2 regions of the Halomonas sp. 5021 genome follow, and region 1 is predicted to be linked to the other one. Evidence: riboswitches for the same ligand, from Rfam matches in the RefSeq annotation. Region 1 holds a riboswitch; the other holds the start of a gene.
The links. Region 1 has a riboswitch for thiamine pyrophosphate ahead of thiM (hydroxyethylthiazole kinase). Riboswitches for the same ligand answer to the same signal wherever they lie in the genome.
Positions count from the first base shown of each region.

Region 2: linked by a shared signal. The riboswitch ahead of R3F64_RS14140 (sodium:solute symporter family transporter) and the one ahead of thiM (hydroxyethylthiazole kinase) in region 1 are both predicted to bind thiamine pyrophosphate.

Region 1 covers NZ_JAXOVU010000004.1:115,923-130,667, reverse strand. The annotation lists gene R3F64_RS09240 (LysR family transcriptional regulator) at 1-731, opposite strand, end outside; gene ampC (class C beta-lactamase) at 900-2,063, shown strand; gene R3F64_RS09230 (cupin domain-containing protein) at 2,151-2,831, shown strand; gene R3F64_RS09225 (DUF6164 family protein) at 2,823-3,185, opposite strand; gene gloA (lactoylglutathione lyase) at 3,187-3,720, opposite strand; gene R3F64_RS09215 (DUF2237 family protein) at 3,933-4,307, shown strand; gene R3F64_RS09210 (hypothetical protein) at 4,416-4,760, shown strand; TPP riboswitch at 4,808-4,904, shown strand; gene thiM (hydroxyethylthiazole kinase) at 4,929-5,732, shown strand; gene thiE (thiamine phosphate synthase) at 5,722-6,333, shown strand; gene R3F64_RS09195 (DMT family transporter) at 6,343-7,218, opposite strand; gene R3F64_RS09190 (D-alanyl-D-alanine carboxypeptidase) at 7,314-8,573, opposite strand; gene rplQ (50S ribosomal protein L17) at 8,808-9,194, opposite strand; gene R3F64_RS09180 (DNA-directed RNA polymerase subunit alpha) at 9,234-10,229, opposite strand; gene rpsD (30S ribosomal protein S4) at 10,328-10,948, opposite strand; gene rpsK (30S ribosomal protein S11) at 10,961-11,347, opposite strand; gene rpsM (30S ribosomal protein S13) at 11,387-11,743, opposite strand; gene rpmJ (50S ribosomal protein L36) at 11,867-11,980, opposite strand; gene secY (preprotein translocase subunit SecY) at 12,010-13,341, opposite strand; gene rplO (50S ribosomal protein L15) at 13,342-13,776, opposite strand; gene rpmD (50S ribosomal protein L30) at 13,780-13,962, opposite strand; gene rpsE (30S ribosomal protein S5) at 13,969-14,469, opposite strand; gene rplR (50S ribosomal protein L18) at 14,482-14,745, opposite strand, start outside.
Region 2 covers NZ_JAXOVU010000009.1:47,458-62,202, reverse strand. The annotation lists gene R3F64_RS14200 (hypothetical protein) at 1-207, opposite strand, end outside; gene R3F64_RS14195 (DUF1499 domain-containing protein) at 313-1,080, shown strand; gene R3F64_RS14190 (ribbon-helix-helix domain-containing protein) at 1,085-1,447, opposite strand; gene R3F64_RS14185 (DJ-1/PfpI family protein) at 1,549-2,118, opposite strand; gene R3F64_RS14180 (methyl-accepting chemotaxis protein) at 2,311-4,425, opposite strand; gene R3F64_RS14175 (ABC transporter substrate-binding protein) at 4,481-5,635, opposite strand; gene R3F64_RS14170 (flavin reductase family protein) at 5,947-6,558, opposite strand; gene R3F64_RS14165 (DUF1289 domain-containing protein) at 6,687-6,899, shown strand; gene R3F64_RS14160 (proline racemase family protein) at 6,860-7,933, opposite strand; gene R3F64_RS14155 (alcohol dehydrogenase catalytic domain-containing protein) at 7,952-9,124, opposite strand; gene R3F64_RS14150 (magnesium transporter CorA family protein) at 9,219-10,187, opposite strand; gene R3F64_RS14145 (diguanylate cyclase domain-containing protein) at 10,231-11,646, opposite strand; gene R3F64_RS14140 (sodium:solute symporter family transporter) at 11,694-13,088, opposite strand; TPP riboswitch at 13,078-13,180, opposite strand; gene R3F64_RS14135 (hypothetical protein) at 13,394-14,086, shown strand; gene R3F64_RS14130 (CoA-acylating methylmalonate-semialdehyde dehydrogenase) at 14,149-14,745, opposite strand, start outside.

The sequences.
Region 1 (14,745 bases):
CGGGGGAACATCAAGGGTGGCGCCAACGCCATTCCCGCCCCTTGCAAGGCCGCTTCCACCATGGCGATGGATGAGTCGAAAACGATGCTTTTCGACATCGGATAGCTGCTGGGCAACCCCGCCGCCAATAGCCACTCGGTCCACTCATCAGCGCGATAGGAACGTAGCCATGTCTCGCCCAGCACATCGGCTGGCGTGTTGAGCCGGGCAGCAATCTCTGGAATGCACATTACCGATAGCGACGCTGGCATCAAGGGCTGCGCGGCGGTACCGTGCCAAGCCCCGCTACCAAAGCGGATCGCAAAGTCGAGGCCCTCGGCGGCCAGCTCGGCGCGATTGTTATGAGTGGAAAGGCGCAGGTCGATAAACGGGTACTGCTGCTGAAAATCATCCAGACGTGGCAATAGCCAGCCGACGGCAAAGGTCCCCACTACGCCCACATGTATCACTTCCCGGTAACCGCTCTCGCCTATCCGGTCCAGGGTATGCCCCATCTGGTCAAAGGCACTGTTCAGCACCGGCAACAAGCGCTCGCCTTCTTGCGTCAACATCAGCCCTCGGGGCAGACGTTTAAATAGCGGTACCTTCAAATGACTTTCAAGCAGCTTGACCTGGTGGCTAACGGCCGCCTGGGTAACACAGAGCTCATCCGCTGCCTGGGTAAAACTCAAATGCCGCGCCGACGCCTCAAAGGCACGCAACGCGTTTAGCGGCAGATAAGAACGCGCCATCCAGACCCCCTAATTTTTCTAATGGCTTAGGCAAAATATCGCTGTTTGTCGTACTCACCCGCTCACCCTATATTAGCGACTTTCACGCTCGCACCGCCGGGCGATTGCGCCCGGCCAACTGACACTCACCTTGTTTCACCACTGCAACAGGAGCCATGTATGTGCAGGATGTTAGCAGCAAAAACCGGCCTTATCATGACAGGTTCTCTTCTGATTGGCAGCACTGCCTGGGCATTGGAAGACGCTGATAACGCAAACATCGAGGCGCTGGTCAACGACACGATCGCTCCGCTCATGGCCGAGTATCGTATTCCCGGGATGTCCGTTGCGCTGAGCATCAACGGCCAGCCGTATTACTTTAATTATGGCGTTGCCGACCTGGAAGCAGAAACGCCGGTCACCGAAGAGACGCTGTTCGAGCTTGGGTCCATCAGCAAGGTGTTCACCGCTACGCTTGCGGCTTATGCGGCATCCAATGGCGACCTGTCGCTTACTGATTCGGCCAGCCAGCACTTGCCGGCCCTTGAAGGCAGCGCTTTCGATGAGATCACCCTGCTGGAACTGGGTACCTACACGGCAGGTGAGCTGCCTCTCCAGTTTCCGGAAGCGGTGCAAGATGAAGCGGCGATGGTGGACTATTATCGCCAGTGGCAGCCTGAATCACCGCCCGGTAGCCACCGGCTCTACTCCAACCCGAGTATGGGCCTGTTCGGTTATCTTGCCGCGCAACGCCTTGGCAAGCGGTTCGAGACGCTGATGCAGGAAGACCTGCTCACACCGTTGGGCCTTGAGAACAGCTATTACCAGGTACCTGACCCGCAACAGCCGCATTACGCCTACGGTTACTCTCAAGACGACGAGCCGATCAGGGTGAACCCGGGCATGCTGGATGCCCAGGCCTACGGTTTGAAATCGACCGCGGCAGACGTACTGGCGTTTGTAGAAGCGAATATGGACGGTGCCGGGCTTGATGGATCACTCAGCCAGGCCATGGCGACTACGCGCGCCGGTTACTTTGAAGTCGGCAACATGACCCAGGGGCTGGGCTGGGAAAGCTACCCCTACCCGGTCCCCCTTGATAAGCTTGTCCAGGGCAACTCGCTTGAGATGATACTCGACGCCAACCCCGTCAGCCGCTTAAGCCCACCACAGCCCCCCAGGCAGCAGGCGCTCTACAACAAGACGGGCTCCACCAATGGCTTTGGCGGCTATGTGGTCTTTGTGCCCAGCGAGCAGATCGGTATCGTGATGCTGGCAAACCGTAATTACCCCAATCAGGCGCGCATCAAGGTGGCTCATCAACTCCTTACCGCGTTGACCGACGGGCACTGAGTACAGGAACAGTGTCAGCGAAAGTTGCATTTTTCGCTGTCGATAAGGAGACTAGCACCACTTCCTTTGCCTGCAAGAGTCAGCCCCATGCGTTTAAACGCCGACTTTACCCGCTTTGCCTGTGTGACACCGGAAGATTACCGCTGGGTGGCCTCGCCCAGTGCTGGCGTCGAACGGATGATGCTTGACCGTATTGGCGACGAAGTCGCGCGCGCCACCAGCCTCGTGCGATACGCGCCGAATAGCCAGTTTGACCCGCATATCCACGGTGGTGGCGAAGAGATTTTAGTGCTGGAGGGTGTGTTTGCCGACGAGTATGGTCGCTATGCCGCCGGTAGCTACTTGAGAAACCCCATCGGTACCGCCCACACGCCGCAAATTGGCGATGAGGGCGCGTTGATACTGGTCAAGCTGCACCAGTTCGACCAGAACGATGAGCTACAGCTTGCCGTCCCCGCCCACCGCCTGCCCTGGCAGCCGGACCGTCGCCCCGGCATCAGCTACAAGATGCTGCACACCTTCAAACAGGAGCGGGTCAGCCTGGAACACTGGGAGGCTGGCCAGGCCATTGAGTATCCGGTGCTGACCGGCGGGCTGGAGTTTTTCGTGCTGGAGGGCGCCTTGAGCGACGGCGACCGGGAATACACCGCTGGTAGCTGGTGCCGCTACCCCAGCGGCATGGCGCTGACCCTCACTGCCGGGAAAAATGGCGTGCAGATGTACCTCAAGCGCGGCCACCTACCGCCGGTGCAGGACGATTCAGCCTAGGGCCAGAAAGGGCAGCAGCGTTAACGCCACCAGCAATACGATGGCCACGCCCACCAGCGTGATTTGCACGGGGTGGGCACTAAAACGCTGCCATAAGGTGGGCGCATCACCCCGTGCGAGGGCTTCGTTGTGTTCTTGCCTGGCCCGCGCCTGGCGCTCGGCCTGATACTCGGCCAGTAGCGCGTTGGCATCCTCAAGTTGACTTAGGTCACGCAGCCAGATGGCATCCACGCCCAACCGGAAGAAACCAGCCTGTGTCTCGTAAGTATCCAGGCCATGGGCATCGAGCAACTGGCGGACTTCCATGGCCTCTTCGTCGGTCACATGGCACAGGCGAAACAGCAAATGCGCCATGCTAATCGCCCTTGCCGGCCATCAGATCCGCTTGAATCACTTCAATCCAGTAGCCATCGGGGTCTTTGACGAAAATCACGTCTTGCATCTTGCCCTGATCGGCACGCTTGACAAAGGTGACGTCGTGCTCGTCGAACCACGCCTGGGCCGCCGCCAGATCGGGCACGCTAAAGCAGATATGACCAAACCCCTGGGGCTCGGCGTTGCCATCGTGGTAGGCAAAGCCGTCCTGGTTTTCTGTGCCCCAGTTGTGGGTCAGCTCTAAAAGCCCCTTTTGACTAAACGTCCAGGCGGTTCTTGCCTGCGTCTCTTCAGGGACCTGATCACCGTCTTCCAGATTGGCCAGAAAGTAGAGTGAAAATTGCATTTCTTCAAAATCAAGTCGACGCATCACTTGCATACCAAACACCTGTGAATAAAACGCCAGCGCACGCTCGGGGTCCTTGACCCGCAACATGGTGTGGTTCAAACGGAATCCCTGGGTTTGCTTGGGCGTCGGGGCAACCCCTGGATGCTGCTCACCTTGAAATGACATGCACTATCTCCTTTGACGTTTCGGTTACTTTGTACAAGGCTGTAGAGTCCTGGCTGGCAGTCTTCAGCAACTGTCTGTACCAACTATCTGTTACCAACAGCCTTTACCAACCATCGTGACTCGCCCTCATGGCGCACCAGAATGATCGTTGTCTGTCATTTCATCATGAGGGCAGTCTGACAAAATACCAGTCCTTGCGCTAAGGAGGCCTTATGGCCCGCGATCTCAATGTCCTGGGTGAACCGCTCACCCCGTGCTGCCATGACCCCAAAACCGGCTTTTACCGCGATGGATTCTGTCGCGTGGGGGCGGATGATATGGGCGTCCACTCTGTGTGCGCCATGCTGACGGAGGAGTTTCTGGCCTTTTCACTGGCACAAGGTAACGACCTGGTAACGCCGCGGCCTGAATTTGGCTTTCCTGGCCTGCGGCCCGGTGACCGTTGGTGCCTGTGCGCATCACGCTGGCTGGAAGCCGCCGAGGTGGGCTTGGCGCCCCCTGTCGTCTTATCCGCCACTAACCAGAAAACCCTCGACATCATCGGCCTCGAAACCTTGCGCCAACACGCCCTGGATGCCGTGCATTGATAGGGTTGCGTCTTGGATATTCTGTGCAAACATCCTACACTTCCATTATAAATTTTATACACCCCATCAGTTGATCCCCACCGGAAGGGTATCCAACAGGAGTAGGTCATGACCTCGATCGATATGACCCTTGGCGATCACATCACCTTGAAGCAGCTTTCCCAGGCGCTCCGCAACGGCTTCTCGCCGATTGTGGAAGTTGAATCAATGGATGGCATCTATAAGGTGCGCTTTCACCATGCCAACGGGGTTTCTGATTTATCCAATGCCCAAGGGCACGTCAGCACCTTCCTGGGCACTGGCGAAATCCGCGATACTCTGGGTGAATTGGGCTTGACCCATGGCGTGCTTACCTTTGCCGATCAGTGTGGCGACGAAATGATCGGTGTTGAGGGGAAAGCCATGACGCCCGATGAAATGCTCACCTACGGAACACGCATCTCGTTTCGTTAAACGAGCCTATCCAACGCTTTACAGACCCACCTAAGGCACGGATAGTATGATCACGACAGGGGCGCTCGTCACTGAACGGGCTGAGAAGCACCCTTATAACCTGAACCGGCTAATACCGGCGTAGGGAGTCGTGGTGCCCTGTCACCACCTCCCTGCCGGGAGGATTTCATGACCACATTTGGCGACAGCTTGATGACGCTGCGCGATACCACCCCGCTTATTCACTGCATCACCAATTATGTCGCGATGAACAGCACCGCCAATCTGCTGCTGGCCACCGGGGCGTCACCTGCCATGCTGCATGCCACCCAGGAAGTCGCTGAGTTCGCCGCGCTTGCCGATGCACTGTCGGTCAACATCGGGACGCTTTCATCACCCTGGGCGGAGGCCATGCTGCTTGCCGCGCGCACGGCTCGCGAGAACAGCACGCCCTGGGTACTGGATCCCGTCGCCGTCGGTGCGACCCGTTATCGCCAGACGGTCTGCGCCGACCTGTTGGCCCTTAAGCCCAGCGTCATCCGTGGCAACGCCTCTGAAATACTGTCGCTCAATGGGCTGGCCCACCAGGGCAGGGGGGTTGATGCCACCGCGTCTACCGACGATGCCATAACGGCCGCCATGGCACTTGCCGAGCGGCAACAGTGTATTGTGGCCATGACCGGTGAGCGGGACAGGGTCACCGACGGACGAGTCTGCTACTCGATCAATGGCGGCCACCCTTTGATGCCCCGCGTCACGACCTTGGGCTGTGGGCTTAGCGCCCTGGTCGCCGCGTTTGTCGCCACCAATCCGGACGCGCCGCTGAATGCCAGCAGTGCCGCCGTGGCGTGCTTTGCGGCAGCCGGGGAGCGTGCTGGCAAGGCTGCCAGGGGGCCCGGCAGCTTTTACGTTGCCTTGTTGGACGCGCTTTACCAACTGACACCTGATGAGCTTAACCGCTTTGCCCAGCGGGAGGTCAGCGATGCCCTTTGATCTGTCGCTCTATCTGGTCACCGACGCGACCCTTTGCCAGCACCATGGTCTTGAGCATACCGTCAGCGAGGCGGTCCGCGGCGGCGTCAGCATGGTGCAACTGCGCGACAAACAGGCAAGCGATGCACAGATGATCGACCAGGCACGACGTTTGAAAGCCCTGCTGGCAGGCACTGGGGTGGCGTTGATCATCAACGACCGCCTTGAGGTGGCACTTGCCAGTCAGGCCGATGGGCTGCATGTGGGTCAGAGCGATGCGACGGTTCGCCAGGCCCGGGCTGCGATGGGGCCAAAGGCCATATTGGGGCTCTCGATCAACACCGTTGAGCAACTGCATGACGCGCCCATTGATCAGCTTGACTACGTCGGCATCGGGCCGATCTTTGCCACCCCCAGCAAAGCGGATCACGCCCAACCGATTGGCTTTGGCGGTCTCGCCTCCTTGATCAAGGATTGCCCGATACCCAGCGTGGCCATCGGCGGGCTGAATGCCAGCCACGTGAGCGCAATACGGAGGGCAGGCGCTGACGGGCTAGCGGTCATCTCGGCGATTTGCGGGCAGCCCGACCCTGAGGCAGCGGCTCGCGCCTTCCGGCGTTAAGAGTCGGTACTAGGCCGTTGGGCGCCGCTTTAACGTCGTTCGACGGTCGTGATAGGCAATCGCCAGGCCGCTCGCCATGATCAAGGCACTGCCCACCCATACCCAGAGGTCCGGCAGTTCGCCCCAGAACCACCAACCGAGCAGCACTGCCCAGAGCATGGCGGTGTAATCAAACGGGGCGGCTATCGCCGCGGGAGCGAAGCGAAATGCCAGGGTAATAAACGCCGTCGCACCTACCCCCAGAACGCCAGACGCCAAAAAGCCCAGCCAGTGCCAGGGCAGCGGCGTCTGCCAAACCCAAGGCAAGGTCAGCCCCGTCACCACCAAGGGCACAGAGGTCATGTAGAAAAGCATCGCCCAAAGGTGCTCACGGCCCCCGTAGCGGCGTGCGGTAATCATCATCAGGGCATAGAACAGCGCCGCTCCCACCAACACCACGGCGCCCAGTTGAAAGGCATCACTGTTAGGGCGAACAATAATCAGCACTCCGACAAACCCCACCAGTGAGGCAATAAGCACCGGAGGTTCAATACGTTCTCCCAGCAACGGCACCGACAGCACGGTGACAAACAGCGGCGCGACAAAGGCTATCGCCGTGGCTTCAGCCAGCGGTAATAGCGTCAAACCCCATACGAAACAGACCATGGTAGCGGTATAGATCAAGCCGCGTAGCAGGTGCACCCCCGGTCGCCGGGTCCGTAACTTGCGCAAGCCGCCAGCAAAGTGGGCAAGCAGGGCAATCAGCGGTAGCGAGATCAGCGCCCTAAAGAAGATGATCTGCAGTGGTGAGTGCACCTCGCCTAGCCACTTGGAGACGGCGTCCCCCAGTGCCAGGAACAGCACCCCCGTACACATGCAAAGTATGCCTTTCAGCGACGTCGTCACCGCCGTCTCCTTTTATTCCCTAGCTCGAATTGATGACCTGAAAAGTAAAAACCCCGCCAAAGAGCCTTTGGCAGGGTTTTGGGCTCTTTTCAATGCTACAGGCTGGCGTTAACGACCATACAGTCCATTCCCCGCGAGCGCAGCTGTTCGCATGCCTGATGTGCCTGTTGTTCTTCCAGCGCCATCAGCCGGGCACGAAATATCGGGTTCTGACCTACGGAGGTGTCGTCTATCGCCACTTGACCATCGAGGTCACGTGGCAAGTACGCGGCAGCTTCACGTGCATAGCGCTGGGCTTGATCTTCCTGACTGAAAGCGCCTACTTGAATACCCCAGCCACCTGCGGCACGAGATGCCATAGCACGCTCGCGGTCGATAAAGGCCTGCAAGGGATCCGTTTGTGGTTCTGGAGCTTGTGCTGCCACGCCCGGCGGTTCAAATGGCGCCGTTTCAGGCGAGTAAGACGCGACGACGGGTGAAGATTCGACCGGTGCGGGTGTTGGCGTCGGCGACGGCGCGGGCGTATGAGAAGGAGCTGGGGAAAAGGCCATGTATTCTTCAGAAAATTCAAGGTCGGCCAACCAGTTCGACTTATCTAGGAGGGCTGCCCGGGCAAAGCCCCGATCCAGCAGATTTGCCATGTGCTTATCCCGGGACTGAGCGGTAAATCCGCCCATCACAATAGCCATCAAGCGCCGGTCACCGCGCTTGGCCGTGGTAATCACGTTGAAGCCTGAAGCACGTATAAAACCGGTTTTCAAGCCATCGGCCCCGGGGTAGTCACGTACCAGTCGGTTGTGACTGGTGTGCCGAGTGCCGCGGTAAGTGAACGCCTGAAGACCAAAATAGTGATAGTACTCGGGGAAATCCCGCATTACACGTACCGCAAGGGTGACCATGTCGCGCGCCGTGGTGACCTGCCGATCATCGGGAAGCCCCGAGGCATTGCGGAAGGTGGTATGGCGCATTCCCAGTTCGCGGGCTTTTTCCGTCATCAACTGGGCAAAGCGACGTTCGCTACCCCCCAACGCCTCTGCCATGACGACCGCTACGTCATTGGCCGAGCGGACAGCGAGCGCACGAATTGCTTCATCGACCAGAATCGAGCTGCCGGGGGAAAGCCATAACTTTGTTGCAGGCATGGACGCCGCCTGGGACGACACCGGCAGCGGTTGGTCCAGCTGCAATCGCCCTTCTTCTAGCGCTTCAAAGGCCAGATAGAGGGTCATGACCTTGGTCAGCGAGGCAGGGTAACGGCGAGCATCCGCATTTTCCGAATACAGTACTTCACCTTGATCAAGGTCGACGACCATCCCCGCATAGCGTGGGTTAGCCGCTTGCAGGGGTAGAGCCATGACAATGAACAATACCCCTATCAACAACGATACTGCTCTGATGGATACGGCTCGCCGACATTGTCTCGCTATCATACGTCCCCCTGACATTTTGTTTTATAACAGCGCCGTGATAGTGGCCTTAACTTCAGGCTAATGCATTGAGTATATACGTTGAACTGGCTAATCGGCACCATAAAAAAACCGACCCACAAGGGGTCGGTTTTGGCGTTGACGAGGTGTAGCAAAAGGGAATTACTCTTCTGCAACGGCCTCTTCAACCACCGGACGATCGACAAGCTCAACGAATGCCATGGGCGCATTGTCGCCGGTACGATAACCGCACTTGAGAATACGGACATAACCGCCCGGACGCTCGGCGTAACGCGGACCCAACTCGTTGAACAGTTTGCCGACGGCTTCTTTGGAGCGCGTGCGGGCAAATGCCAAACGGCGGTTGGCAACGCTATCCTGCTTAGACAAGGTGATCAGCGGCTCAATGACGCGACGCAGCTCCTTGGCTTTGGGCAGGGTTGTCTTGATAACTTCATGTTCGACCAGCGAGACAGACATGTTCTTGAACATGGCCTGCCGATGCGAGCTGGTACGATTCAGATGACGACCACTCTTACGATGACGCATGGTTGTAATTCCTTACCAAACTGGGACTCGAGTCGACACTCACGCGGAGGCCTTGTCGTCCTTCAGGCTAGCCGGCGGCCAATTTTCCAACCGCATGCCGAGGGACAAGCCGCGCGCCGCCAATACATCCTTGATTTCATTCAAGGACTTTTTACCGAGGTTCGGGGTCTTCAACAGCTCAACTTCAGTGCGCTGAATCAGATCACCGATATAATAGATATTCTCGGCTTTCAGGCAGTTCGCGCTGCGAACGGTCAACTCAAGATCGTCTACGGGGCGCAATAGGATCGGATCAACGTGATCCTCTTCCTCTTCGACTTCCTGCTCTTTATCTGCTTCCAGGTCGACGAAGGCGGCCAGCTGCTCTTGCAGGATGGTCGCACTGCGGCGGATAGCCTCTTCCGGATCCAGAGTACCGTCGGTTTCCAGATCGATAATCAGCTTATCGAGGTCGGTCCGCTGTTCGACACGAGCAGCTTCGACCGCGTAGGAAACTCGGCGGACAGGGCTGAAGGTAGCATCCAGCTGCAGGCGGCCAATGGCACGAGACTCTTCATCAGAGCCACGAGCGTCAGCCGGTTCGTAGCCACGACCCAGTGCTACCTTAAGCTGAATCTTCAGCTCGGCACCTTCATTGACGTGTGCAATGACGTGGTCCGGGTTGACGATTTCGACGCTATGATCAAGTGCAATGTCGCCAGCGGTGACGACGGCTGGGCCCTGCTTGTTCAGCGAGAGCACCGCCTCATCGCGGCTGTGCATCTTGATCGCAACATCTTTCAAGTTCAGGAGGATTTCAATGACATCTTCCTGCACCCCTTCGAGAGCACTATATTCGTGCTCGACACCCGCAATCTCAGCCTCTACCACGGCACAGCCGGGCATGGATGAAAGCAGAATGCGACGCAGTGCATTCCCCAGGGTGTGGCCAAAGCCGCGCTCGAACGGTTCGAGTACGATCTTGGCATGATGTGCGCTGATTTCTTCGACCTTGATGTCACGAGGACGGAGAAACTCTGTCACTGAACGCTGCATATGAACACCTTTCAGGCTGCCAAACGGATACTTGGTACTCGGTACGACCTGGTGCTGGCCTTAAACCGGCACCAGGTCGACAAGAAACAGAAAACTGCTTACTTGGAGTACAGCTCGACGATCAGGTTTTCGTTGATGTCGGCAGACAGGTCACCGCGTTCAGGCAGAGCCTTGAAAGTGCCTTCCATCTTCTTGGCGTCGGTTTCGATCCACGCCACATCACCACGGTTGGCCGCAATGGACAACGCGTTTTGAATGCGAGCCTGGTTCTTCGCCTTTTCGCGAATGGAAACAACGTCGCCCGGCTTCACTTGATAGGAAGCTATGTTAACGCTGCGACCGTTCACGCTAATCGCCTTGTGGCTGACCAGCTGACGCGCTTCAGAGCGAGTCGAGCCGAAGCCCATACGGTAGACGACGTTATCCAGTCGGGATTCGAGCAACTGCAACAATACTTCACCGGTCGCGCCTTTCAGGCGAGCGGCTTCTTTGTAGTAGTTACGGAACTGTTTTTCGAGTACGCCGTACATACGACGTACTTTTTGCTTCTCGCGAAGCTGCAAGCCGTAGTCTGAAAGACGTTGACGGCGCTGGCCGTGTACACCCGGAATCTGCTCGGATTTACACTTTTTCTCGAAGGGAGTCACACCACTCTTCAAAAAGAGGTCGGTGCCTTCACGACGAGACAGTTTGCACTTCGGTCCAATATAACGAGCCATGAATCTGTCTCCTTAAACGCGGCGTTTCTTCGGCGGACGGCAGCCATTATGGGGGATGGGCGTCGCGTCGATAATGCTTTGCACGCGGAAGCCGGCGGCATTCAGTGCGCGCACGGCGGATTCACGACCGGGACCTGGGCCTTTGACCAGCACGTCTACGTTTTTCACACCATACTCGGCTGCAGCAGTTGCTGCACGTTCACTTGCCACTTGAGCAGCGAACGGGGTGCTCTTGCGAGAACCACGAAAACCCGAACCACCGGCAGTCGCCCATGACAGAGCGTTGCCCTGGCGGTCTGTGATCGTCACGATCGTGTTGTTAAAAGAGGCATGGATATGCGCTACGGCATCCACTACCTGCTTTTTAACCTTTTTACGGTTACTACGCGGGTTAGCCATGTTGATGTCTATTCCTGTCTTTACGCCAGAACGTGCGTGTTATTTGCGGATCGGCTTACGCGGGCCCTTACGGGTACGCGCGTTAGTCTTAGTCCGCTGACCACGCAGCGGAAGACTACGACGATGACGCAGACCACGGAAACAACCTAAGTCCATGAGACGCTTAATGTTAAGCGTGACATCACGACGAAGGTCGCCCTCTACGGTGTACTTACCAACTTCAGAACGCAGGGTGTCGACTTCTTCAGAAGACAGGTCCTGGATCTTGGCAGTCGGCGCGATACCGGCAGCAACACAGATGTGCTCTGCACGTGTACGGCCAATCCCGAAGATATAGGTCAGCGAGATCGCCGCATGCTTGTTGTCCGGGATATTGACGCCTGCAATACGGGCCATCAGCTTACTCCGAAATTTGAGCGGCTTGCTCGTTAATCATCTTTAAAAGGCGCAACAGCATACCCCCTTTGTACACCCGAAGGCAAGGGGTATGCCGGCACCCGCTTAATACAGACCAGGAAATTAACCCTGGCGCTGCTTGTGCCGCGGTTCGATGCAGATGACGCGGACTGCGCCATTGCGACGAATAATCTTGCAGTTACGGCACATTTTCTTTACGGAAGCTCGAACTTTCATCGTTCTCTCCAATACGGACGGCAGGCGCCTTAGCGCATGATGCCGCCACTACCGTAGCCTTTCAGGTTGGACTTCTTCATCACTGAGTCATATTGATGCGACATGAGATGCGATTGCACCTGGGCCATGAAGTCCATGATAACCACGACCACGATCAGAAGCGAGGTACCACCAAAGAAGAACGGTACGTTCCACGCTACGATCAGGAACTGGGGCATCAGGGAAACCGCAGTGATGTACAAGGCACCAAACAACGTTAAACGCGTCATGACCTTGTCAATATAGCGAGCGGTCTGCTCGCCAGGACGAATACCCGGCAGGAATGCACCTGACTTTTTCAGATTGTCAGCTACGTCCTTGGGGTTGAAGACCAGCGCTGTGTAAAAGAAGCAGAAGAATACCACTGCCGCCCCAAAAAGCAAGATGTAAAGCGGTTGGCCGGGACCTAATGCTTGCGAGGCACGCTGCAACCACTCCATGCCATCACCTGAACCCACCCATTGGCCGATTGAAGCCGGGAAGAGCAGGATACTGGAGGCGAAAATGGCTGGAATGACCCCCGCCATGTTCACTTTCAATGGCAGGTAGCTGCTTTGCCCTGCATACATCTTGTTGCCGACTTGGCGCCGCGGGTAATTCACTTTAAGGCGGCGTTGACCGCGTTCAATGAACACCACGAACGCAACAGTCGCGATACCCAGTGCCGATAGCGCTAACAGTGGCAGTACGTTCCAGGCCCCTTCGTTGCGAGCCAATTCAAACGCCTGACCTGCCGCACTGGGCAGCCCAGCCACAATACCGGCAAAGATCAGCAACGAAATACCGTTGCCAATGCCTTTCTCGGTAATTTGCTCACCTAGCCACATCATGAATACCGCACCCGATACGAACGTAATCACGGCGGTAAAATAGAAGCTGAAGTCAGCGGTGTACGCGATACCCTGGCTAGCCAGACCGACAGACATACCGACAGCCTGAATAAACGCCAGTAGCACCGTACCGTAGCGGGTGTACTGGCTAATCTTGCGGCGGCCGGCCTCACCTTCCTTCTTGAGCTGTTCAAGATGGGGAGAGACCGCAGTCATCAGCTGCATGATAATCGACGCCGAAATATAGGGCATTATGCCCAGGGCGAGGACACTCATGCGCTCCAGCGCACCACCCGAGAACATGTTGAACATGCCCAGAATGGTGCCCTGTTGCTCCCTGAACAAGGCAGCAAGCTGGTCAGGATTGATACCGGGAACGGGAATGTGGGCACCAATACGGTACACCACGATGGCGAGGAGCACGAAGCGCAAACGCGCCCACAGTTCACTCAGACCGCTGCCCATCGCCGGCATGTTTCCTGACTTGGCCATTTAGTCCTCTACCTTGCCGCCAGCGGCTTCGATCGCTTCACGGGCACCTTTGGTGACCTTGATGCCGCGAACGGTAACCGCTTTTTTCAGTTCGCCAGAAAGGATGATCTTCGCGTGTAGCGTTGCATCCTTCAGCACGTTTGCCTGCTTCAGCGTCTCGAGTGTCACCTCTTCGCCGGCCACTTGGGCCAGCTCAGCCAGGCGAACCTCTTCCGAGACCATCGACTTGGCCGAGGTGAAACCAAATTTCGGCAGGCGACGCTGCAACGGCATCTGACCGCCTTCGAAACCTGGCTTGACGCTGCCACCGCTGCGTGCTTTCTGACCTTTGTGGCCTCGGCCACCGGTCTTGCCCAGACCGGAACCGATACCACGACCAACGCGCTTTGCAGCGTGTTTAGAGCCCGCTGCCGGGCTCAAGGTATTGAGTTTCATGGATTACTCTCCCTCAACGCGCACAAGGTAGTTAACCTTGTGGATCATGCCGCGTACGGCAGGGGTGTCTTCCAGCTCAACCGAATGACCGATGCGACGCAGACCCAGGCCGTTGATAGTCGCCTTGTGCCTGGGCTGAACGCCGATGGTGCTGCGGATCTGGGTAACCTTGATCGTTGCTGCCATGGTGCCTTACCCCGTGATCGCTTCGACAGACAGGCCGCGCTTGGCGGCCACGTCATCCGGTGCTTGCATGGAAGCGAGACCTTTAACAGTCGCTCGCACCACGTTAACCGGGTTAGTGGAACCGTAGCACTTGGCCAGTACGTCATGGACACCAGCGAGCTCCAATACAGAGCGCATGGCGCCACCGGCGATAATGCCGGTACCTTCAGAGGCTGGCTGCATGTATACCTTGGAAGCACCGTGACGGGCTTTAACCGGGTATTGCAGCGTATGGCCTGAAAGGTTGACCTTGACCATGTTGCGACGAGCTTGGTCCATGGCTTTCTGAATCGCGATCGGCACTTCACGCGCCTTACCACGACCGAAACCAACACGACCTTTACCATCACCAACGACGGTCAGTGCGGTGAAGCCGAAAATACGACCACCTTTGACCACCTTGGCGACGCGGTTGACCTGCACAAGTTTTTCCTGCAGATCACCGCTTTGCTGTTCGTTCTTCGCCATCGTAAAAACCCTTTAGAATTCCAGGCCGCCTTCACGCGCGGCGTCGGCCAGAGCCTTGACGCGACCGTGATACTTAAAGCCAGCACGGTCGAAGGCCACCTGGGTGATGCCTGCTTCTTTAGCGCGTTCGGCAATCAGTTCGCCGACTTTCGTAGCGGCTTCCGAGTTACCAGTCGCACCCTCGCGCAGTGCTTTGTCCAGCGTAGATGCGCTAGCCAACACTTTGCCACCATCCGGCGAGATAATCTGCGCATAGATGTGACGCGGGGTACGGTT
Region 2 (14,745 bases), on a different contig from region 1:
GGCCGCGACCATTGGCTGACCGGCGGCCACATCCTCTTCCATGAGCTGCTCGAGCGCCTGAGCAACGCGCTGGATAGTACGGGGCGGCGTAAGCCCTAGCGCGTTCGCCACCTGCTGATAGGTCATGGGCAATGCATCGCGAGGTGCGTTTACCAGCAATGTGCGCACCTGTTTTGCCATCGTGGTGTAGGTATCGTGCTGGGTCATCGTGGTCAGAGGCTCTCTGGTCGGGAAAACAGGCATACCGATCAATAGCTGGTTATGCTGAAGATATCCTGAATATATTAACGCTTTGAACGCTGGGAGAAAGGCATGGCAACACAATCAAGCGCTCAGCACCCGAAAGGGGGCAAATGGCCTACCCTATTGGCATGGCTGAGCGTGCTTGCTTTGCTCGGGGCCGCCATACTGATGGGCCTGGCAGGCCCCGCTTACCGTTGGGAGCTCATCGCACTCGGTGATGCCTTCAGCCTGCTACGCTATGGTGTGTACGTGGCCGCTGCTGCCGGGGCGCTGAGCCTACTACTGCTGATCGCCGGCGCGATGACCCGCCGCTTTGGCGCGGGTGTCGTGGCGATTGTCGTCTTTTCGGGCACCGTCGCGCTGCTTTATTTGCCGTGGCAGCATTGGCAGCGTGCTCAGCAGGCCCCGATGATTCATGATATTACCACCGACACGCAGAACCCACCGGCCTTTGATGCCTTGCGCGATGCCAGAGACGCCGCGCCCAACGCTGTTGATTATCCCGGTGAAGAAACCGCCCGCCAACAACAGGAAGCTTACCCTGAGGTGGAACCTCTCGTAGTATCGGCACCAGCGCCGAGCGTTCTTGGCGCGGCTCAGGCAGAAGTGGAAGCCGCTGGCTGGCAGATTGAAACGATGACTGATAATACCATTGAGGCAACGGCCACCACCCCCTGGTTTGGCTTCAAGGATGACGTGGTGATTCGCCTGACCGAGCAGGAAAACGGCGTACGAGTGGATATGCGCTCGGCGTCGCGGCTGGGCGCAAGCGATGTAGGTACCAACGCATTACGCATTGAAACCTTCCTTGATCGCCTGGGTGAGCGATTTGAATAGAGCGTCAGTGGACCTGCTTTGCCTGTGGAATAGTGTCGCGACAAACCATCTGCTCGGCATCCAGCGACGCAATCGGCACCTCCAGATTTTGCGGTATATCCCCGCTTAACTGTAAGGCCTGGTAGCGTAGCGCACATACGCGCAAAAACGACGTGAAGTTGCCCGCATCATGCCCGGCGGCTATGGATTCGTGATACAGCCGCGTGATCATTTGCGCCGTGTTCATACCGTCACGCCGGGCAATTTCACCGAGTATCTGCCAGAAATAATTCTCCAGACGTACGCTGGTCACCATGCCGTCAATGCGCAGTGAGTGGCTGGCACTTTGCCAAAGCGAGGGGTCTGCATCGATAAACAGTTTGCACATCACACCGTCTCTTCACCGTGATTCATGTTTCCAGCATAGCCGCCATACAGGACTACGCCCAGATAACCTGGGCGTAGGATGATCATTGGGCGGCGATGATGTCAGCGATCCAGTACCGCCATGAACTGGGCCAGCCAGGCAGGGTGTGCAGGCCATGCGGGCGCGGTCACCAGATTGCCGTCGGTTACTGCATCGGTCACCTCCAGGTTGGCGAAGCGCCCCCCGGCAAGCTCTACCTCGGGCTGACAAGCCGGATAAGCGGAGCACTGCCTGCCGTCCAGCACCTTGGCAGCCGCTAGCAGCTGCGCACCGTGGCAGATCGCTGCTACCGGTTTATCGGCCTCGAAAAAGTGCTGCACCATGGTGAGCACTTGCTTGTTCAGGCGAAGATACTCCGGCGCACGACCACCGGGCACCACCAAGGCATCGTAATCCGCCGGATCGATATCGGCGAAGGTCGCGTTGAGCGCGAATCGGTGGCCGGGTTTTTCGGTGTAGGTCTGGTCGCCTTCGAAATCATGGATCGCCGTCGCCACGCTATCCCCCGCTTTTTTGTCGGGGCATACCGCATCTACCTGGTGGCCCACCGCCATTAGCGCCTGGAACGGCACCATGGTTTCATAATCCTCGGTGAAGTCGCCGGTAATCATTAAAATGCGCTTGCTGCTCATCTCAAGTCTCCTTGTTATCAGCAACGAGGTTATCAATCATTAATCAACAACCGCATTGCTCAAGATAGCGTTACTACGCGGAGTCGCGTGTGTATTGAGCGTAGCAAGGGTGGGTAAAAGACGGGTAGTAGGCCATTACTACACTACCCACCATCTCCACATACTGTGATGACGGTGGGTAGAACGTACGCGTTAGCTAAGGCGAGGCGCGGCCTTTTGCTCCGGCAGTGATAAATGCCGTTGACCGGCGTCTTCACCAACCCGGAATCGGCTTACCAGCAGGTTCATGTCGCCGGCTCGCTCGTCGAGCGTCTGGCTTTCGGTTGAAGCCTCCTGCACCAGGCGGGCATTCTGGTGGGTCACCTGATCCAACTGGGCAATCGCCTGATTGATCTGCTCGATGCCGGACGACTGCTCATGGGTCGCCTGAGCGATTTCCGTCACGTAGCGCGTGACTTCACCCAGGCTATCGACGATTTCCTGGAGGTGGGTACTGGACGCGTTGACCAAGTGCTCCCCTTCGCTGACCTTGGCCACGCTGTCGTCGACCAGATGGCGAATTTGTGCCGCTTCCTCAGCGCTTCGCCCTGCCAGCTTGCGGACTTCCTGGGCCACCACGGCAAAACCGCGGCCCTGCTCGCCCGCCCGCGCCGCTTCCACCGATGCATTCAGCGCCAGCAGGTTGGTCTGAAAGGCAATATCGTCAATCGCCTTGATAATGCTGGTGATTTTTTCGCTGGATTCGCGAATGTTACCCATCGCCTCGGTGGTCCGTTGAGCGACATCGCCAGCAGAACGGGCGCGCTGGTCAACGCTGGTGCTCGCGCCTTTGGCATGATCCGCATAATCGGCGGTCTGCTTGACCGTCGCGGTGATCTGCTCAAGGCTGGAGGCGGTTTCCGCCAGCGAAGCCGCCTGTTGATCGGTACGCTGGGAAAGGTTTTCGTTACCCGAGGCAATCTGTCGGCTACTCGCGGCAATCGCCTCGGCGCTTTGGCGAATTTGCGCCACCATCCCTTCAAAGGTATCCATCATGCGGTTGAAGGCCTGGGCCGTTTGCCCGACTTCGTCGTTACGCTGCAGATCCAGGCGCATGGAAAGATCAGCGTTTTCACCGGCAGCACCGCTGATATTTTCCATCTGTCGACGCATGGTCGTCAGCGGCCCCAGTACCCGTACCATGGTACGCCAGCCGAAAATTGCCAGCAGCGTAATGACCACAAGCGTCACAACGATCAATAGCGTACGGCCTGCATTGGCCAGCGCTTCGGCCTGCGCAGCGGCAGTGTCGGCCTGCTCTACCGCGTAAGCTTCCACGTCTGTCAAGGCGTCGCCCATTTGCGCCATTGCCTGGCTGACGTTATTCAGCTCGTTCTGGACCTGTGCCTGGCGGTCCAACTGCTGCTGGCGTAAGGCATAAACCGAACTGTCGTCACTGATCATCAAGCTTTCCAGCTCGACAATAATGTCATCCAGCCCGTTCACCAGTTCCATCTGCTCGGTATCGGTGCTTGGCGAACGGGTAATACCTGCCAACGACTGGCGGGCCAAACCAATTTGCTGACCAATTTGGTTGTAACGCAGATTGACCAGTTCATCTTCACTTTCGACCTGCATCAAGCGTCGCCCCAAATCGGCGAGCATCGCCACAGCAATGCGCACTTCACTGCTTAGCCGGGTGACATCGGCTTCATTGCTGAACAGGTTATCCAGCAGACCGGTAGGCAATGTTGTCATTCCGTCCTGGCGCCAGGCATTCAGGCGGTCTTCAAGCGCACGTTGTTCACGCACCTGAACCAGCGCGGTCCGTCCGGCAATATCGCCGGCACTGTTCATGACCTCGCCGATCAGCGCCTGCATCTCGGCGAGCTTTTCATCCATCTGTGCTTGCAGGGCAAGCTCTTCCTGACGAACGTTTTGCAGTGAAGTATCGCTCTCCAGCAGGGTCTGGTAGTGCTCATCAAGAGCGGCCAACTGGCTTGACTGGGTTTCGGCATCGTCGGCAGCCAGGTCATTGCGCGCCTGGCTGAAACGCTCATCAAGCGTCTCCCGCGGGGTAATGTCAGCCATGTCAGCTGCGCTTTCAGCCGCCAGCAGATCGGCATGACGCTGGCCAAAAGCGCCCATCGTCGACACCATTTCGCGACTGGCATTTTGCAATGGCATCACATCATTGGTGATGTAACGCTGTGAGTCGATCAAGCGCTGATTGGTTGCCCAGCCGGTGACGGCCAGTACAACGGCACCGATAACGGCGGCCAGAAACAGGCCTATCAACATGGCACGTAAACTGAGTGTTTTTTTCATTAGACTAGCTTCGCTCGTATCAGGGTAAATGACGTAACAGCGGCGGGTATGAGCGTTAGCGCAGCAGCGTTGACCACTCTACTAACTCGAATTGGCCATCGGTAATAATTGTCGGCCAGACACTGTCACTGGCCTGGTGATCGTCAGGCCCCAGATGCAGCGGCTCCTCAAGGCCGATATCGATCTCGCCAAGACCAAGCAGGCCGTCAACAATGGCTTCTCGATCCGGCGAATCACCTGCCGCCTTAACCCCTTCCACAAACAGTTTTGCCGCCAGATAACCTTCCAGGGAAACAAAGTCGGGTTCACTGCCATCGGCATACGCATCAAGCGCCTGGCGATATTCGTCGACCGCCGGCAGATCAGAATCCAGTGGCGGTACAACCTGAGTCACGATCACGCCGTCTGCCTGGTCACCCAGCTCGTTCAACAGCGCCTGGCTGCCGACGAAGGACACATTGAGGAATACGGCGTCGGGCATATCCTGGCGGGCTTCGCGAATAAAGTCGGCGGCAGGGCCATAGGTACCCACGATAATCACCGCCTTGGGCGTTTCAGCAGCTTGCAGAATGGTGGCCAGCCCCTGATGGACATTGCGGGTACCGCGAGAAAAGCGGCCATGGGCCAGGTTATCGGTGCCGGTAAAGCCCTGCGCCTCAAGCGCTTGCTTGGCTCCGTTATAGCCCGCGTCGCCAAAGCTGTCGTTTTGGGTAAAAAAGGCAATCTCTTGCGGCTCGATGCCTGCCTCTATCAGGCCATCCACCATGGCGGCGGTTTCCTGCACATAGCTTGCGCGGTAGTTGATGACATAACGGTCGGGAGGCGATTTGCGTAGCACTCCCGCGCCGGTGAAAGCGCCGAACAGCAGCGTTTCGGCTTCGTTGTAAATCGGTATGGTGACGGTCGCGGTGGGGGTACCCACATTGCCGATCGCTGCCAGGACATCCTCGTCCTGGACCACGTCGCGGGTATGGCGAGCAGCGGTGAGCGGGTCATACCTGTCGTCAAAGGCGGAAAGTGTCAGCGTTTCGCCATTGACGCCTCCGGACGCGTTGACTTCAGCGAAGTAGGTGTCGATACCTTTTTTCATGCCCTGCCCAAGCGATGCGGCCGGCCCGCTGTCGGGTGCTACAATGGCAAACTTGAGTTCCGCGTGGGCTGTCGAAATCGACACCACACTCGCCAGTAACGCTATCCAAAATCGTCGCATTGCCCCCCTCCTTTATCTGCTTGCCCGCTTTATTGCCGAGTACAGCTTGATTGCCAGGCACGGCTGTCTCAGCACTTTTTTTAAGAACACTTTTAAGAACACTTTTAAAAACATTTCTAAAAACATTTTTAAAACAGTGTTATAGCGCTGTAGAGGTCACCACGCATAACCACTGCGTGATCCCCCCAACAGTTCTATCGGCCGCAGAATATAGGACTAAAGGACAATTATCCTTAATTTCTAAGTAAACATTGTAGCGAAGTATGTAAACAAACGTTTGTTAAGCAGGGTCTGATTCATTCGTTGCCAGCTTAGCGGGGGCGTTGCAGCGCGAAACGGTCGGTGGTGCGAACATAGTCACTACCTGCCAGTCGACCCACAGGGTTGAGTATTTCCAGGCTGACGTGTCGACCGTCCCAGACATCGTCGTCAAGATGCAGGGAGATCACGTTGGCAAGCACCAGATTGCCTGACATGGGCTGGTCACCAAAGCGAATGATGTCGCGCAGTCGGCAACCGAACGCAACCGGCGCGTTGGCAATGCGGGGGACCGACACACCGGGCATGGCGGCTTTTTCAAGTCCTGCCAGGGTGAATTCATCCTCGCCGGGTGGCAGGCTTGCGCTGGTGGTATTGAGCGCGTCGACCAATGCTTCGCTACCGACATGCACCACACACTCGGGATTCTCTTCCAGGTTACGCACGGTATCCTTGCTGCGGCCCTGGCCGTTCTGTAACGGCGAGAACCCCAGTACGGGCGGATCGACGCTGACGACATTGAAGAACGAAAAAGGGGCAAGATTGGCATTGCCCTGGCGGTCCTGGGTCGCTACCCAGGCAATCGGGCGAGGGCAAACCGAGCCGGATAGCAGCCGATACAGAGTGCCCACTTCAAGCGGCGTTTCGTCGAGCAAATAATGCATGGCGTTTCCTCATTGCAGACAAAAGGAGTTATCACGCTACCACACCCAGCCAATACGCAAAGACATGGTACCCTTGGCATTCCAGTTTTAGCCGCCGTTTTGCTACATCCAAGAGGTTAACGATACCTGTGACTTCATCCCTCCCTGACCGTCCGCTCTCCCCCTGTCGTCAGATCTGCCGCATAGAACCGACCCAATCACTTTGTGAAGGTTGCGGGCGACGTCTGGATGAAATCGCTTGCTGGGGGCAGATGACCGAGGCCGACAAGGCCCCGGTATGGGAACGTATTGAGGCCGAAGGCTATGTCGTCTCTGAAGGTAATTCAGCGCGTGGCGGGTGATGGCGGTCGCTCAGGATGTGGTGAAGCTCACCACAGTTAACCAATGGATCATCGCAGTTGATCACGATATCCGAGTGCGCCAGCACGTAACTGCGCCCAGTGATGGTGTTCTCCACCACGTGATAAGCGCCTTCCTGGTGGGTATCGATGAAGGTGCCGATAAAACCTGTATCGCGCAGTGACACGGTTTCCAGCTTGTCGCCTTGCCTGAGTCGTCCTTCGTAATGCATCAACGCCAGCCGCGCGGACGTCCCCGTACCGGTGGTACTGCGGCAAATAACGCCGGGATGTACGTAGGTCGTTGAGCGAGAACGCACATAACCTTCAGCGACCTTTTCTTCAGGCCCCATGAAGTGCAGGAACGGCAGCGGCCCGACATCCCCCAGGGTGTAGTGGGAAAAACCGCGCTCAGCCTTGATGGCTTCGACGATTTTATGCGCACACAGCGCCAGCGCCGACTCTTCTTCCAGGGTCAGCTTGAAGCCTAATTCAGCCGCATCCACCAGCGCATAAAAGCCGCCACTGTAAGCGACCGAATAGGTCACCGGGCCGATGCCGGGCACGTCGATCGTCTCACGGTAGGTGTCGATATAGCTCGGTAGACCGCCACAGGTGACCGACTCTACGACCCCGTCATGTACCTTGGCCTCTACCTGCACCAGGCCGGCGGGGGCTTCGAGCTTGAAGCGCTGGATGCCTTCCTGCTTGGGTACGATACCGCTTTCCAGCACTGCCGTGGCGGTGCACAAGGTGTTGGACCCCGAATAGATCGGATAGCCCATGACTTCCATGATGATATAACCGGCGACGGCTTCCGGGTCGCTGGGTGGCACTAGCAGGTCTACGGACATCTCGGGAATGCCGTAGGGCTCTTCAAGCAACAGCCGACGCAGGCCGTCGGCATCATCGCGCAGATACTCCATCTGCTCGCGGACGCTATTGCCCGGAAGGTGATCAATACCCCCCGTTACAATACGGCTGACATCGCCTCCCGCGTGGGTGTCCATTAACTGGATGGTATGTTGAGTATTCATTCGCCGGACTCTTTGCAGTTAGGAAGCGTTAAGGGCAAACGGAGCGCCATGGGACTCCCATTGGCTATCCGGGACAATCACGATCTTGCCGAGATAGTTACTGCCACGATTGACGAAATAGCGCTCGGCGTCATGGAGTTCGGACAGTTTGAAGGCCGCATGCAACACCGGCTTCAACTCGCCGCTACGAATCCAGGCAATGAGCTGTTCGGCCTCTTCCCGCGTGCCGTGAGAGACCCCAAAGATCTGCACCTGGTAGAGGTAGATGCGCGTCCACATGACCTCGCTGAGATTGCCGCCGCTGGCCCCGGCGATGGAAAGCCGCGGGTAACGTTTACGGTGCTGCATGTCGACAATCATGGTATCGATGAACAGGTTGGTCATCTCACCGCCAACCAGGTCCATCACCGCGTCGATGGGCTGGCCGCCGGTGGTAGCCAGCACGCGATCGACAAAGGTGGGTAAATCGCCGCGGTCGATCACCGCCTCGGCCCCCAGGGCGAGAAGTGCATCGGCTTTATCGGGTTGACTGACGGCGTAGGGAATCGCGCCGACTACCCGGCAAAGCTGAATCAGCGCCGTGCCTACCCCGCCGCTGGCACCGGTGACCAGCACACGCTCTCCGGCGCCGATCCCGGCGGATGTCATCATGTGGTAGGCCGTCTGGTAGGAACACATCCCCATGGCGGCAAGCTCGGCATCGTGCAGCGCCGGGTTGGGCACGTGGTGAAACTGGTCAGACGGTACGGCGATGTACTCGGCATAGCCACCATCGGCCCCGTGGCCATAGTAATCCGGGGTCAGGTTGATATCACGGCGATCATCGGCATACAGATTGAAATCCAGAAGCCCCCGCTCACCGATCCGCGAAGCATCAACGCCCTCGCCCACCGCCACGACACGGCCCGCCACATCGGCGCCCTGAATGCGTGGGAACGTCAGCGTGGGCTCACCGCCCATGGCAAACGAGGTCACGTCGCCCTTGTCCTTGGTAGGGTACAGTCCCTCGCGGGCCTTACGATCGGTATTGTTCTTAGCCGTCGCCGTGACCTGCACCAGGACCTGGCCTGCCTGGGGTTTGGGGGTCGCCACATCCTGACGGTACTCAAGCTTCTCGATACCGCCATGCCCGGTTAGCAGCATGGCCGCCATGGTTGTCGGCGGCGTTGAACTAGCATTTGCGTCTGCCATTCGCTGGGCTCCTCTCGACTAAGAGATAAAGATGTTGTGCCTGATAATGACCATAACAAACTTTTGTGTCGTCTCCATCAGGTCACCCTGGGTGTCAAAACCAGTGCTTGCGCTTGAATAGCCAGATCAGCATCCCACCGATACCCAGCATTACCCCCCAGACAAAGAAATAGCCGTAGCGATAGCCAAGCTCGGGCATATACTCGAAATTCATGCCGTAGATACCGGCAATAAAGGTGAGTGGTACAAAGATAGCGGTAATCACCGTCAGCACGCGCATGGTGATGTTGAGCTGGTGCGATGAAATCGAAATGTAGCCATCGACCAGATCGCCGCAGATGTCGTAATACATTTGCGTGAGCGTATAGAGCCGCTCAAAGCGCTCTTCCACGTCAGTAATCGCGTGGAGGGTGTCGCTTTTATCACGCGGCAGGTGGGCATAGTCGTAGGCGGTCAGTTCCTGGGTAATCCCCTTGTGGTAGCTGAAGATTCGACGCATTTTCACCAGCCGCGAGCGGTAGGCGGTTATACGCCGCATCAATACGTCATTGCCGTTATCCAGCAGTTCATCTTCCAGATCGCTGAGCGCCACTTCGAATTCCAGCAGGCTATCGATGTAATACCCGGCCGACAGGTACATCACCCGCAGTGCCACATGCTCTGGGGAGTGAGCCAGTAGTGCACTGCCCTGCTCATTGAACAGACGCTTGATGCTTAACGCTTCGCCCGGGTGAAGGGTGACCAGGAAGCGCTCACCGACAAAAAAGCTCACTTGCTGGGGCACGAAGTTCAACTGGGCATCAAACGAGGAGATACCGCGGTAAATGATCAGTGTGTGGTGATCGAACTCTTCGATTTTGGGTGGATGGCGCTCTTTATGCGCATCCTGAATGGCCATCGGGTGGCATTCAAAGTCTTCCAAAAAGCGCTGCTCGACGGCTTGGCTTTCGCCTTGCATATCCACCCAGATATGACTGCCCGGGGTTTGTCGCCACAGGTCGATGAGCTTTGCGTCGCCTTCGTGTACTTCACCTTCGGGGGTCGTTAACAGCGTCCGAATCATGATCGTCCCTGATGGTTAACTGATGACGTTTTGGCAGACACCTTCATGCGGGCGCGTCAGCCATACAGGCCTGTGCTTTACCGGCATGTTTGGCGTTATACATGGCAACGTCGGCGCGTTTGAGCAGTTCCAGTGCCGTTTCACTTACGTCTGGCTTATAGAGCGCCACGCCAATGCTGGCGCTGACATGCACCTCCGCCTCCTGCAGCTGTACGGGCTGCTCGAGGGTATCAATCAACTGCCGGGCAAGCCGCTCGGCGGCATCGAGGGCGATGTTTTCCAGCAGCACGACAAACTCATCTCCGGCCCAGCGGGCTACGTAGTCGGTTTCACGCACGGCGGCGCTTAGACGTTTGGCGATTTCACGCAGCAGTTCGTCACCGGCTGCATGGCCATGCAGATCATTGACGGCCTTGAACCCATCGAGATCCATGAACAGCACCGCAAGAGCCGTTTGCTGGCGCCGGGTGCGCGCCATCGCCTCTGGCAACCGCTCATCCAGGGCCCGCCTGTTGGGCAGTTGGGTAAGTGCGTCTTCACGGGCTTCAAGATCGCGCAGGCGCTCGAGCTGTATGCGCTCGGTAACATCGTGGAGAAACAGGCTGCGCTGCCTGCGTCCCTCTATATCGAGCGACTTGATGCGCATTTCCACCGGCAATGAGCTGCCGTCACGACGTGCCGCGTAGTAGGTGACGGGCGTCTGCTGGTCGCCTTCCGGCATGCCATCAGGAAAGATCAAATGCTCAATGGAGCGCGCCAGTGCTTCCCTGCGCGTCCAGCCAAACATCGTCGTCGCGGCTCGATTCCAGTCCAGCACAACGGCGTTATCGTCAATGCTGATATAGGCATCATAGGCCGACTCGATCACCAGGTTCAGCTCTCGGGTGCGCCGCTCAATCTGGTTTTCAAGATCCAGGTGCAGCGCTTCGAGAGATGACTGGGATGCTTCCCGGCGCTGCTTTTCAAACAGGAACCGCTCACGCAGGTGAATTTCATCAGTAACAATCGATCCAAGGTCTTTAAGCGCGTTGATCTCGGCGTCGCTAAGCCGACGTGGCCTAGTGTCCACGGCACACAGCGACCCCAACGCCAACCCCTTTGATGTGCGCAGCGGAATACCCGCGTAAAAACGCACTCCGCCTGGCACGGTCACCAGCGGATTATCGGCAAAACGCGGATCTTCTCGGGTATCTTCAACAATCAGCGGCGCAGATTCCGCAATGGTATGGGCGCAGAAAGCCACGCTACGTGATGTTTCACGAAGCTCAGTTCCCACACGAGATTTTATCCATTGCCGCTTGGCGTCAATCAGCGTGACGGTCGAGGTCGGTACATTCAGTAATTGGGTGACCAGACGCGTCACCCGGTCGAATGCGGGTTCTTCCGGCGTGTCCAGCAGCGCCAATTCGTAAAGCGCCGCCAGCCGAGCCTCTTCGTCGGGAAGAATAGGGTAGTTCATTGACTGTGGCCCATGACGGTAGACGATAACCAACCATCATAACGTGATCAGCCATGCTTTGCCCAAGATGCCCGATGACCAACCACTTTCGCCCAGCTAACACTTACCAGTGTAGAAGCACATAACGCACCGAGGAAAGGACCCAGCGTGGGAATACCAGCAGGGAAAGTCGCCGCCATGAGACCCGCTACAAGGCTACCACTGGCCAGCCAGCCGGGTAACACGGCGCCTAAAAGCCCTGCAATACCGCCGCCAATCGCAGCCGCGGTGGACATCCGCTTCCATAGCCCCAGCAATACCGGTACGACAATCGCGGCACACAGCAAGTCGGCGATCAGGAATAGCCGCAATACGGAAAGCCCCTGAAGGGCGATGATCACCACCGGCACCATCAGCACAACGGTCCACCAGCGCGCCGTGGTCAGCGACCTGCCCTGCTGCTCATGCTGGGAGACTATCAGCGAGGCAATCGCGTTCTGTAGCGTATCGACACTGGACGCCACCAGTGTCACCGCCAGCACCAGGGCCAGCATGGCGAGCCACGACGGCGCATTTCCCAGCAGAGCAAAAAACGGGATGGGCGGCTCACCCAGCGCAACGCCACTCATCGCGGCAAGCATCCCCAGGCCGCCGATGACCATCACCACAGCGACGGTCATGCCACCCCCCAGCCAGGCCCCCTGGCCCAGACTGCGTGAATCCTGCGCGGCCCACACTCGCTGCCAGTAACCCTGGTGGAAAAGGTTAGCCGCGGTGACAGCAATGACCAGTGTCACCGCTACACTCAGCGCGTCGCCCAATGGGGCACTCGGCATCGACGATACGTCTGGCATGGCGGGTAAATAGGTGAAGGCAACACTGCTGACGATAAGCAGCAGAGCGATCAACAGCCAGGCCTGCCAACGGTCGGTGGCAAGGCTCGCCCTCAGCCCGCCAAGCACGGTATAGGCAAGCGTGCTCAAAGCGACACCGAGGACAACCAAAGCGGGCGGCACATCGGAAAGTAATGCGGTAATCGCACCAATCGCCGTCAGCTCTGCAGCGAGAAAGCAGGCCATATAGGCCACTGACACCAGTGACACCCAGCGCCGCACGCTGGTGCCATAGCATGCCTGGGCAAACTCGGCGATGCTTCTGCCTTCGGGCAGTGCGCGGCGGATGGCCGGCCCATAAAGGCCCAATACGATAAATGGCAATGCCGAACCGATGGCATAACCCGCAAGCGCCACGGGGCCAACAAAGGCGCCGATTTCCGGCGGGGCAAACAGAATCCATGCCCCCATCCCGGAGGCAAGAAACGATAGTCCGAGGGTCGCTCCGGACTGGGAATTGCGGGCCGTAATGTAATCATCGACCGTGCCACCGGCCCAGCGAGCCCGCAGGCCAAGGATGATGAAAACGCCAAGTGCCGCGGCAAGCGCAGCTGATGTCAGGTAGGGCATGTCGCACTTCCTCCGCCGGTATCATCCGGATCAGGTTCCAGGGTCAGCGCAAGCGCACTCTCAGCCTCTTCGAGGCCCCCCTGGCGACAGTGTGTGAAAGATCGTTATGAACAGGTATTATTCTCAACGAGAATCGCACCAACGTAAAGTGGCGCGCGCATGCCATAACGCGCAAGCACTCGGTGCTTCACACGACCGAGGGCTTTCAATCCGCGTCATCGCTCGCCATACTCCGTAGGTGCTCTAATAACGTTATAGAAACCGTGCGCCCAGAGCGACACGGTTCGCTCAACGGGAAATCTCTAATGCGCTATACAGAAGCCAAGGAACATACGCCGGGCAGGCTCCACGCCTTGTTTGCTGACCCTTACAATGCGTTTGAAAACGATACGGATGAGCGACAGTTACATCTGCATATTGCGCTTTACTTGCTGTTGGCACGCCCCATGGAGCGTGGCTTGATGACGTTGAGAGTCATCCATGGCTGGGAGAACGGCGGTTTCGAGCCGGATGACTTGCAGCATGCCGACTACGCCATTCACAACGTGGCTGATTTTAAACGCGCAGTCAGCACCTTTACTCAGGCTTCAAAAGACAACGTCGCCCTTCCGGCCGCACGTGATGACCTGCTGGCCAGCCCGCTAGACGATGCGATCGCCAATGCCGAGGCAGACGGGCAAACGCTGGATGAAGAAACGCGCACTATTCCGGCCCGCTGGCCTGCTTTTGAAGGCGGTTTGGCACTCTATACGCTGTTCAAGATGTACCACCGCCTGGTATACGGCGAGGACGAAGCGTACCGCTGCACCCAGTGCTATACCGCCCAAGGGCTGCGCGAGATTCACGAATTTCATCTTGAAGAAGGCGAGTTTGCACTGCTGGTGCCAACCGGCAAGCATTTTGCCAGCGAGCCTTCAATGCTGGTACTGCACGAGAGTCAGCTTGATCCGATTGAACGGCTGCTGGAGGAGAGTTTACCGCTGTTCCAGGATTTTTAGTCCTCGCATTGACGTTCCCTCGGCCCATTCAGGCCGAGGGAAATATCGTTTGGCGAGTGACATCAGCCAAGTGAGATGGTGCTATTGATACCGCTGGAGACGTTTTCCGGCTCAAACCAGCGTGCTGTCACGGTCTTGGTCTGGGTCCAGAAAGCAATCGCCTGCTTGCCGTTGGGACCCAGGTCACCAAGCTTCGAGCCTCGCGAACCGGTAAAGCTGAAATAGGCCACCGGCACCGGGATCGGTACGTTGATGCCGATCTGCCCCACATCGATATCGTTTTCAAAGCGCCGCGCCACCCAGCCGGAGTTGGTAAAGATCGAGGTGCCATTGCCGTTGGGGTTGGCATTGATGAACGCGATGGCATCATCCAGGGTTGCCACGCTGACCACGCAGAGTACCGGGCCAAAGATCTCTTCCCGGTAGATGGACATGTCTGCCGTCACGTCGGCAAATAACGTCGGCCCGACAAAATTACCTTCCGGATAGCCATCAACCGAGCAGCCTCGCCCGTCGACCATTAATCTGGCGCCCTCTTTTTCACCTGCGCCAATCAAACGCTCGACGCGCTCCTTGGCCTGAGGGGATACCAGCGGGCCCAGGTCAGCGTCACGCTGGGTGCCAGGCCCGACTTTCATGCCACGAGCGCCTTCCACAAT